Regions from separate parts of the Azospira inquinata genome, predicted to be linked through region 2. Evidence: predicted binding sites of a transcription regulator. Region 2 holds the regulator's gene; each other region holds the start of a gene.
The links. Region 2 encodes sigma-54, which starts transcription at its own class of promoters, with help from an activator protein. Its sites were predicted from a motif close to TGGCACGCTTNCTGCTNA; they were not measured.
Positions count from the first base shown of each region.

Region 1: the regulator sigma-54 is predicted to act here: its motif matches at 1,294-1,311, upstream of cydP (cytochrome oxidase putative small subunit CydP).
Region 3: the regulator sigma-54 is predicted to act here: its motif matches at 1,211-1,228, upstream of nifH (nitrogenase iron protein).

Region 1 is NZ_CP064782.1:137,032-140,307, reverse strand. Features, by position in the region: gene Azoinq_RS00650 (sigma-54 interaction domain-containing protein) at 1-1,002, opposite strand, end outside; gene cydP (cytochrome oxidase putative small subunit CydP) at 1,348-1,581, shown strand; gene Azoinq_RS00645 (cytochrome ubiquinol oxidase subunit I) at 1,587-3,140, shown strand; gene cydB (cytochrome d ubiquinol oxidase subunit II) at 3,151-3,276, shown strand, end outside.
Region 2 is NZ_CP064782.1:1,648,022-1,651,297, reverse strand. Features, by position in the region: gene lptB (LPS export ABC transporter ATP-binding protein) at 1-735, shown strand, start outside; gene Azoinq_RS07530 (RNA polymerase factor sigma-54) at 808-2,310, shown strand; gene hpf (ribosome hibernation-promoting factor, HPF/YfiA family) at 2,327-2,650, shown strand; gene ptsN (PTS IIA-like nitrogen regulatory protein PtsN) at 2,802-3,276, shown strand, end outside; gene hprK (HPr(Ser) kinase/phosphatase) at 3,256-3,276, shown strand, end outside.
Region 3 is NZ_CP064782.1:280,920-284,195, forward strand. Features, by position in the region: gene Azoinq_RS01250 (sigma-54-dependent Fis family transcriptional regulator) at 1-671, opposite strand, end outside; gene nifH (nitrogenase iron protein) at 1,287-2,114, shown strand; gene anfD (nitrogenase iron-iron protein, alpha chain) at 2,160-3,276, shown strand, end outside.

The DNA of each region.
Region 1 (3,276 bases), 1.5 Mb from region 2:
GGCCAGGAGGGGAATATCCTCGGGCCGTTCATGGAGGGCCGGGGTCTGGATGGGGAAGGTGTTGATGCGGAAGTAGAGGTCCCGGCGGAATTCTTCCCGGGCCACCATGGCGGGCAGGTGGCGGTGGGTGGCGGACACCAGGCGGAAATTGGCCCGTAGGGTTTCCAGGCCCCCCACCCGGCGGTAGGTGCCCGTTTCCAGGAGGCGCAGCAGTTTTACCTGGAGGGAGATGGGCAATTCGCCGATTTCGTCGAGAAACAGGGTGCCCCCCGCCGCCGCTTCCACCAGCCCGGCCTTGCGGTGGGCGGCGCCGGTGAAGGCGCCTTTTTCATAGCCGAAGAGTTCGCTCTCAAACAGGGTTTCCGTGAGCCCGGCGCAGTCCACCGCCACGAAGGGGCCTTCCGCCCGGGTGCTGGCCTCGTGGATGGCATGGGCCACCAGTTCCTTGCCCGTCCCCGTTTCCCCCAGGAGCAGCACGGTGGCGTCCGCCGGGGCTACCCGCATGACCTTTTCCAGCATGTCCACAAAGGCGGGGGAGCGGCCTACCAGGCCCTGGGCGGCGGGTTGGACACTGGCCTGACGGACGATGTGGAGGGTTTCCACAAAGTAACGGGGCTGGCCGTTTTCGAAGACCACCGGGGTGATTTCCACCTCCACATGCTCTTCCCCCCGGCGGGTGTGGTGCTGGTGCAGCATCCGGTAGGGGATGCCCTGGCGGCGGCTGAGGGCCAGGGGACAGGATTCCCCGGCCTGGTCGCAAGGCACCTGGATGCGGTGGGACACTTCAAAACAGCGCTTACCGGCCAGGGCCTGGCCGTCCGGTGCCTCAAATTCCCGGCAATAGGCCGGATTAGCGGCCAGGATGTGATAGCTGCCGTCCATGATGACCCGGGGTTCGGGCAGGGAATGGATGAAGGCGATAAGTTCGGCCAGGGCCGGGGAGGGGGGTAATTCGGGGGAGGACATGGGCTTGTCCGTGGGGTTGGACTGGGAGCTGGGCATGGGATGGGGCGCAGGGTTGGGGACGATCCTGGGTCCGGGCGGCGCGGGGGCAGGGGCCGGGGCCGGGGCCGGGGCCGGGGCCGGGGCCGGGAAATGGCCGGACAGGCTGACGGGCCGGGCCAGACGGTGCTTGACCAAGGGGGGATGGAAGAGAGTTTAAGTCAAATCCGGCACGGAGTGCGTCAAAATTGGCGCAGCTCCCTATCGGGTATCGGCCAGGACCTATCGTGAAACAGCAAATGCCTATGGCAATGCAATGATTTATATCAAGAAAAATTGTTACATCCGGGTTGGCACGGGTCTTGATATAGAAGAGACCGAAACAGTTGATCGAAAGTACCAGATATGACCCCCTCTCGACCTCGTTCCCGTCTTGTACGCGAGCTGGCGTGGATTCTCCTGATCAAGGTGATTCTGCTGTCGGCCTTGTGGTATGCCTTTTTCCGGCCGGCACAGCGGCCCGTCCTGGATTCCCGGACGGTAGCCCAGGGCCTGCTCGATCGGTCGACTGTTTCTCCCCACCCGGTTGCCGGGCCCGGGGACGCCCCCGTTTCCTCTTCTAGCCGTCGCAAGGAGTAAGGCGTATGCCAACCGAAGCACTGGTGGATCTGTCCCGTCTGCAATTCGCAGCCACCGCCCTGTACCATTTTCTCTTCGTGCCCCTGACCCTGGGCCTGGCTTTCCTGCTGGTCATCATGGAGACCACCTACGTTCTCACCGGACGCACCATTTACCAGGAAATGACCCAATTCTGGGGCAAACTCTTCGGCATCAACTTTGCCCTGGGGGTGACCACGGGCATTACCATGGAATTCCAGTTCGGCACCAACTGGGCCTATTACTCCCATTACGTGGGAGATATTTTCGGCGCCCCCCTGGCCATTGAAGGGCTGATGGCGTTTTTCCTGGAATCCACCTTCTTGGGCCTGTTCTTTTTCGGCTGGGAGCGGCTTTCCAAGGGCAAGCACCTTATGGTGACCTGCCTCATGGCCTTGGGCTCCAATCTTTCCGCCCTGTGGATTCTGGTGGCCAACGGCTGGATGCAGGACCCGGTGGGTTCTGAGTTTTCCTACACCACCATGCGCATGGAACTCACGGATTTTTGGGCAGTGGTGTTTAATCCCACGGCCCAGGCCAAGTTCGTGCACACGGTGTCCGCCGGTTATGTGACCGCTTCCGTGTTTGTGCTGGGCATTTCCAGTTTCTATCTCCTGCGTCGCAAGCATGTGGAATTTGCCCTGCGCAGCTTCCGCATTGCTTCCGCCTTCGGTTTTGCCGCCGCCTGTTCGGTGATCGTGCTGGGGGATGAGTCCGGCTACACGGTGTCCGAATCCCAGCAGTCCAAGATGGCCGCCATTGAAGCCATGTGGCAGACCCAACCGGCTCCCGCCTCCTTCACCCTGTTCGCCATTCCGGATCAAGAGCACCGTACCAACCATTACGCCGTGGAAATTCCCTGGGTCATGGGCCTGATCGGCACCCGTTCCGTGGATAAGCAAATCCCCGGCATTGATCAGGTACAGGCCCGCAACCGGGAACGGATCGCCTCCGGCGCCCTGGCCGTGGAAGCCCTCAGCACCCTGCGCAAGCATCCCCAGGATCAGGACGCTCAGGCGGTCTTTAAGGCCCACCAGGCGGACCTGGGCTTTGGCCTGCTGTTGAAGAAATATACGGATAAGGTGACCGCCGCCACCCCGGCCATGCTGGATCAGGCCGCTGCCGACACCATTCCCCACGTCGCGCCCCTGTTCTTCACCTTCCGCCTCATGGTGCTCCTGGGCTTCGCCTTCTTCCTGCTCTTTGTCCTGTCCCTCTACTACAGCCTAAAGGGCAATCTCCAGGACAAGACCTGGCTGCTCAAATGGGCCCTGTGGTTCATCCCCACCCCCTGGCTGGCGGCGGAAATGGGCTGGTTTGTGGCGGAATACGGTCGTCAACCCTGGACCATTTTCGGCGTACTGCCCACCCATCTTTCTTCCTCCACCCTGAGCGTGGCCAGCCTGTACGGCTCCCTGGCCGGATTCGTGGGCTTCTACACCCTGCTTCTGGTGGTGGAAATGTTCCTGATGTTCAAGTTTGCCCGCCTGGGCCCGGAATCCCATGGACCGGCCCCTACCCCGGTGACGGCGGCCCAATAAGGAGAATGTGATGCTTGCTTTGTTCGATTACGCCAATCTCAAGCTCATCTGGTGGCTGCTGGTGGGGGTCCTGCTGGTGGGCTTTGCCATCATGGACGGCCACGACATGGGGGTGGGCACCCTGCTGCCCTTCGTC
Region 2 (3,276 bases):
GACAGCCAAAAAGGCCACATTCTTTCCGCCCACAACCTGAAGAAGCGCTACAAGGCCCGTACCGTGGTCCAGGACGTGTCCTTCGAGGTCTGCTGTGGGGAAGTGGTGGGGCTACTGGGCCCCAACGGGGCGGGGAAAACCACCTGTTTCTATATGATCGTGGGTCTGGTGGCCGCCGATGGGGGCGCCATCTGGCTGGACAACCAGGAACTGACCCACCTGCCCATCCACCGCCGGGCCCACATGGGGGTCTCCTACCTGCCCCAGGAAGCTTCCGTGTTCCGCAAACTGAATGTGGAAGAAAACATCCAGGCGGTGCTGGAACTCCAGGAACTGGACCCGGAGGCGACCCAGAGCAAGCTGGAGGAGCTGCTCGACGAACTCCACATCGGCCATCTACGCCACACCTCCGCCGCCGCCCTCTCCGGCGGGGAACGGCGCCGGGTGGAAATCGCCCGGGCCCTGGCCACCTCCCCCCGCTTCATCCTGCTGGACGAACCCTTCGCCGGGGTGGACCCCATCGCCGTGCTGGAAATTCAGAAAATCATCCGTTTCCTCAAGGAACGGGGCATCGGCGTACTCATCACCGACCACAATGTGCGGGAAACCCTGGGCATCTGTGACCGGGCCTGTATCATCAATGAAGGCCGGGTACTGGCCGCTGGTGGGCCGGATGAGATCGTTTATAATGAAAATGTAAGAAAAGTCTATCTGGGTGAGCATTTCCGCCTCTAATCACCCCTTTCTCCCCCAACAGCAGCCCGTCTGCGGAGAAGTCATCGTCATGTTTTCTCCCATCACGCGCCCATGAAACCGACCCTCCAACTTAAACTTTCCCAGCATTTGGCGCTCACGCCCCAACTGCAACAATCCATCCGGTTGTTGCAGCTGTCCACGCTGGAACTGAACCAGGAGCTGGAGAAGTACCTGACGGAAAATCCCCTCCTGGAACGGGAGGACGAGGATTTCGACGGTCCTTCCGGGCCTGCCGCCGGGGAAGGAAGTGACAGTGCGGCCCCTGATCCGGCGGGCACCACGCCCCGGGAAACGGAGCGGGGCGAGGATGATAGCCGGGAGCACGGGGAGCCGGGGGAAAGCGCCGAAACGGGCATCCGTGCCAGCGACGAGGGCAATGCCCTGGCCGCCGGGGAGGATGACGGCTGGTATGCGGAGGGCAGCTATCCTTCCGCCTCCCGGGACGAAGAAGACGATTCGGATTACCAGGACATCCAGGCCGCCAGCACCTCCCTGCGAGACCATCTGGCCTGGCAGTTAGGCCTCACCCCCCTGAGTGACCGGGACCGGAATCTGGTACGCTTTCTCATTGAAGCCCTGGACGACGACGGCTACCTGACCCAGCCCCTGGAAGAACTGGCGGACGCCCTGCCCCCGGAGCTCGAAATCGACCTGGACGACCTGCTCATCGCCCTGCGCCACCTCCAGCATTTCGACCCCACCGGAGTGGGGGCCCGCTCTCCCCAGGAATGCCTGGCCCTGCAACTGGAAGCCCTGCCCCCGGAACCCACCCGGGATCTGGCCCTGCAACTGGTGCGCCAGTATCTGGAACTCCTGGCCGGACGGGACTTCACCAAGCTGAAAAAGCTCCTGGGCTGTGACGACGACCAGCTACGGGCCGCCGCCCATCTGGTGAAGAGCCTCAATCCCCGCCCCGGGGCCCAGTACGCCCCCCTGGATACCCGCTACATTATTCCCGACGTGGTGGTGCGCAAGCTACGCAACCAGTGGGTGGCCAGCATCAACCCGGACGCCTATCCCCGGCTGCGCATCAACCGCCTGTATTCGGATATTCTCTCCAAACACCGGGGCTCCTCCCTGGCTGGCCAGCTCCAAGAAGCCCGCTGGCTGATCAAGAACGTACAGCAGCGCTTTGACACCATTCTGCGGGTCTCCCAGGCCATCGTGGAACGCCAGCGCCAGTTCTTCGAACACGGGGAAGTGGCCATGCGCCCCCTGGTACTGCGGGAAATCGCCGAGGTGCTGGGGCTCCACGAATCCACCGTTTCCCGGGTCACCACCCAGAAATACATGGCCACCCCCCGGGGCATTTTCGAACTCAAGTATTTCTTCGGCAGCCACGTGGCCACGGAAGCGGGGGGCGCCTGTTCCGCCACCGCCATCCGGGCCCTGATCAAGCAGTTGATTGGCGGGGAAGATGCGAAAAAGCCCCTTTCCGACAGCCAGATTTCCGAGATTCTCGGGCAACAGGGCATTGTGGTGGCCCGCCGGACCATAGCAAAATACCGGGAGGCGTTGAACATCCCGCCGGCTAACCTACGCAAGACCATCTAACCAAGGAGTAAATAATATGAACCTGCACATCACCGGCCATCACGTCGAGGTTACCCCGGCTATCCGCGAATACGTCAGCAGCAAGCTGGATCGGGTGCTGCGCCACTTCGACAACGTCATTGAAGTGAATGTGATCCTCACCGTGGAAAAGCTGAAGCAAAAAGCGGAAGTCACCGTCCGGGTGCCGGGCAAGGACATCTACGTGGAAAACGAAGACAGCGACCTGTACGCTTCCGTGGACGCCCTGGTGGACAAGCTGGACCGCCAAGTGATCAAGCACAAGGAAAAGGGCCTGGCCCACAACCGGGACAGCATGGATAAGCACATCGGCGAAGCCTAATCGCTAGCACCGCCGCCGCCCCACCCAAGGGGGCGGCTACGGTGGCCGAGCGTCGCCTTTTCCGCTATGATCCGGCCACCTGAAGGGTCTCCCTCCCGCCCCCCGGGTTTCTTGTTTCTCCCATCGTCTTTCCGGGGAGTACCCTAGCCCCATGGACCTCATCGCCAAACTCCTTCCCCCCGCCAACATCGTCCTGAATCTGGAAGCCAGCAGCAAAAAGCGCGCTTTCGAGCAGGCCGCCCTGTTGTTCGAAAATAACCTGGGGGTTGCCCAATCCACGGTTTTTGCCAGCCTGTTTGCCCGGGAAAAGCTGGGCTCCACCGGCCTGGGCCAGGGCGTGGCCATTCCCCACGGCCGCTTAAAGGGCATCAAGGAAGCCGCCGGCGCCTTTCTCCGCCTCACCCACCCCGTGGCCTTCGACGCCCCGGACGGCAAGCCGGTAGATCTGATGTTCGTGCTCCTGGTACCGGAGCAGGCCACGGAACAACATCTGCAGATTCTTTCCGAGCTGGCCCAGCGCTTCTCCGACAAGCTGTTCCGGGAGGCCCTGCGCCATTGCGACAGTATGGACGACGCCCACCGCCTGTTCACCGATTGGGGAAATCATGCGGAAAATCAGCATCGCG
Region 3 (3,276 bases), 1.4 Mb from region 2:
TTGGAAGGTTTGAAGCGGGCCTTTAATTCCTGGCGCAGGCGCCGGTTTTCATTTTCCAGGGCCACCTGGCGCACGTGTTTGAGCAGATAGAGTTCAATGGCCTGGGCCGCCGAAGCCGCCAGAATGGTGAGAATCTTCACGTCCAGGTTGAGCAGGCGGGCATTGTCGTAGCGGCGTTCCGCACTAATGGTGCCCAGCACCTTGCGCCCCCGCAGAATGGGCACACAAAGAAAGGAATGGTCCTGGTCCCGGGCCTGCCGATTCAGGCCGGTGCGGTTGAGAAACAGGGGCTCCTCCCGCACCTTGGCAACGATGATGGGCTCGCCCCTCTCCACCACCCGCCCAGTCACCCCTTCCCCCAGGCGATAAACGCCCCGGGCCGCCTCTTCCTCGCTCAGGCCAAAGCTGTCGTGGATGGAAATGAGGCCGCTGTCCGGCTCGAAGAGGTTAATCATGCCCCGGACGATGTTCATGTGCCGTTTCATCATGCCCAGCACGGAGGCCATGATTTCCGACAGGTCGCCCTGGCCGGATACCAGATGGGTCAGGTCGGACAGCAGGGGCAAAAGCCCCACCCGGCACTCGCTCAGTTCCCGCTTGCAAAGACCGCCGGGGAGCCGGGCCGGATCCGGAGGATCGGGGCGTTCCGTGGGGGCCGGATTATCTGACATGGGGACTCCTTTTTTCCTGGGGTAATGAGGGCTTAAAACTTGAGGAATATTCCCCGCCCTATTGAATAAATCATTTTCGGCAACCCATTTTTATTGGTCAAGAATTTAATAAAAAAACTATTAAACCCCTATTCAAATAGGAACAAACCCATCGTTTTATTCAAATTTGTACGACCTCCCCATCCCCCAGCCAGGCCTATTCAATTAGTCGGCCGGATTACTGAGCCCCACCCCGTTGTTCATTTCTGAAAAATTGAGTGATTTTGCTCAATTTTGTGCGCTTCGCTAGATTTAACGGGCCTTTTCAGGCAGAAGCCATTTTGTTCTTTTTAGTCACAAAGGCCCGGCACCCCCGGATCAAAAAGGGAATTTTTAGAGTCAAAAAATAATAAATATTTTTTATAAATCATCCCCACCCAAAAGCCCATTTCCCTTTTAACGCCGAATTACCGTTCATCTTTGTACCATCCCCGGTTTTTGCACCGCCGCGTCATCAAAATCCAGCCACCCCTTTTTTCTTCATTATCAAAAGCAGGAATTGGCACAGTCCCTGCGATAGGGAAATCGCTCACACCTTTTTATATGCCATTCCCTCATCCCTAAGGAGCTAACACCATGACGCGCAAAATCGCCATTTACGGCAAGGGCGGTATCGGAAAATCCACCACCACCCAGAACACGGCGGCGGCCCTGGCCCATTTCCACGACAAGAAAATTTTCATCCATGGCTGCGACCCCAAGGCCGACTCCACCCGCCTGATCCTGGGGGGCAAACCCCAGGAAACCCTGATGGACCTGTTGCGGGACCAGGGGGCGGAAAAGATCACCAACGACATGGTGGTCAAGGTGGGTTACGAAAATATCCAGTGCGTGGAATCCGGCGGCCCGGAACCCGGGGTGGGCTGCGCTGGCCGGGGGGTAATTACGGCCATTGACCTGATGGAAGCCAACGGGGCCTACACGGAAGACCTGGACTTCATTTTCTTCGACGTGCTGGGGGACGTGGTCTGCGGCGGTTTCGCCATGCCGATCCGGGACGGTAAGGCCCAGGAAGTCTATATCGTGGCCTCCGGGGAAATGATGGCCATCTATGCGGCCAACAACATCTGCAAAGGCCTGGTGAAGTACGCCAAGCAAAGCGGGGTGCGCCTGGGCGGCATTATCTGCAACAGCCGCAAGGTGGATGGGGAACGGGAATTCCTGGAGGAATTCACCGCCGCCATCGGCACCAAGATGATCCACTTCGTGCCCCGGGACAACGTGGTGCAAAAGGCGGAATTCAACAAAAAGACCGTCACCGAGTTCAATTCCGCTGAAAACCAGGCCCAGGAATATTGCGAGCTGGGGCGGAAGATCATCGAAAACGAAGACTTCGTTATTCCCCATCCCCTCACCATGGATCAGCTGGAAAGCATGGTGGTCAAGTACGGCATGGCCGACTAAGCGTCGCCCCGCCTCCCCAACAGATCCAAGCATAAGGAGCACACCATGCCCCATCATTTGTTCGAGTGCAGCCAGGTCATCCCGGAGCGCAAGGAACACGCGGTCATCAAAGGCAAGGGGGAAGACCTGACTTCCTGCCTGCCCAAGGGCTACCTGAACACCATTCCCGGCAGTATTTCCGAGCGGGGTTGCGCCTACTGCGGGGCCAAGCACGTCATCGGCACCCCCATGAAGGACGTGATCCACATCAGCCACGGCCCGGTGGGCTGCACCTACGACACCTGGCAGACCAAGCGCTACATCAGCGACAACGACAACTTCCAGCTGAAATACACCTTCGCCACGGACGTGAAGGAAAAGCACATCGTTTTCGGCGCGGAAAAACAGCTTAAGCAAAACATCCTGGAAGCTTTCAAGGCCTTTCCCCACATCAAGCGCATGACCATTTACCAAACCTGCGCCACGGCCCTGATCGGTGACGACATCGAAGCCATTGCCCAGGAAGTGATGGAGGAATTGCCTGACACGGACATCTTCATCTGCAATTCCCCCGGTTTCGCCGGTCCCAGCCAATCCGGCGGCCACCACAAGATCAACATCGCCTGGATCAACCAGAAGGTGGGCACCCTGGAACCCAAGATCACCAGCGACTACGTGATCAATTACGTGGGGGAATACAACATCCAGGGCGACCAGGAGGTGATGACCGACTACTTCAAGCGCATGGGCATCCAGGTGCTTTCCACCTTCACCGGCAATGGCTCCTATGACGACCTGCGGGGTATGCACCGGGCCCACCTGAATGTGCTGGAATGCGCCCGCTCCGCCGAATACATCTGCGACGAACTGCGGGAACGCTACGGCATTCCCCGGCTGGATATCGACGGCTTCGGCTTCAAGGCCTTAAGCGATTCCCTGCGCAAAATCGGCCTCTTTTTTGGCATCGAAGACCGGGCAGAGCAAATCATTGCGGAGGAAACCGCCCGCTGGAAGCCGGAACTGGACTGGTACAAAGCCCGCCTGCAAGGGAAAAAGGTCTGCCTCTGGCCCGGCGGCTCCAAGCTGTGGCACTGGGCCCACGCCATTGAGGAAGAAATGGGGGTCAAGGTGGTGTCCGTCTATACCAAGTTCGGCCACCAGGGGGATATGGAAAAGGGCATCT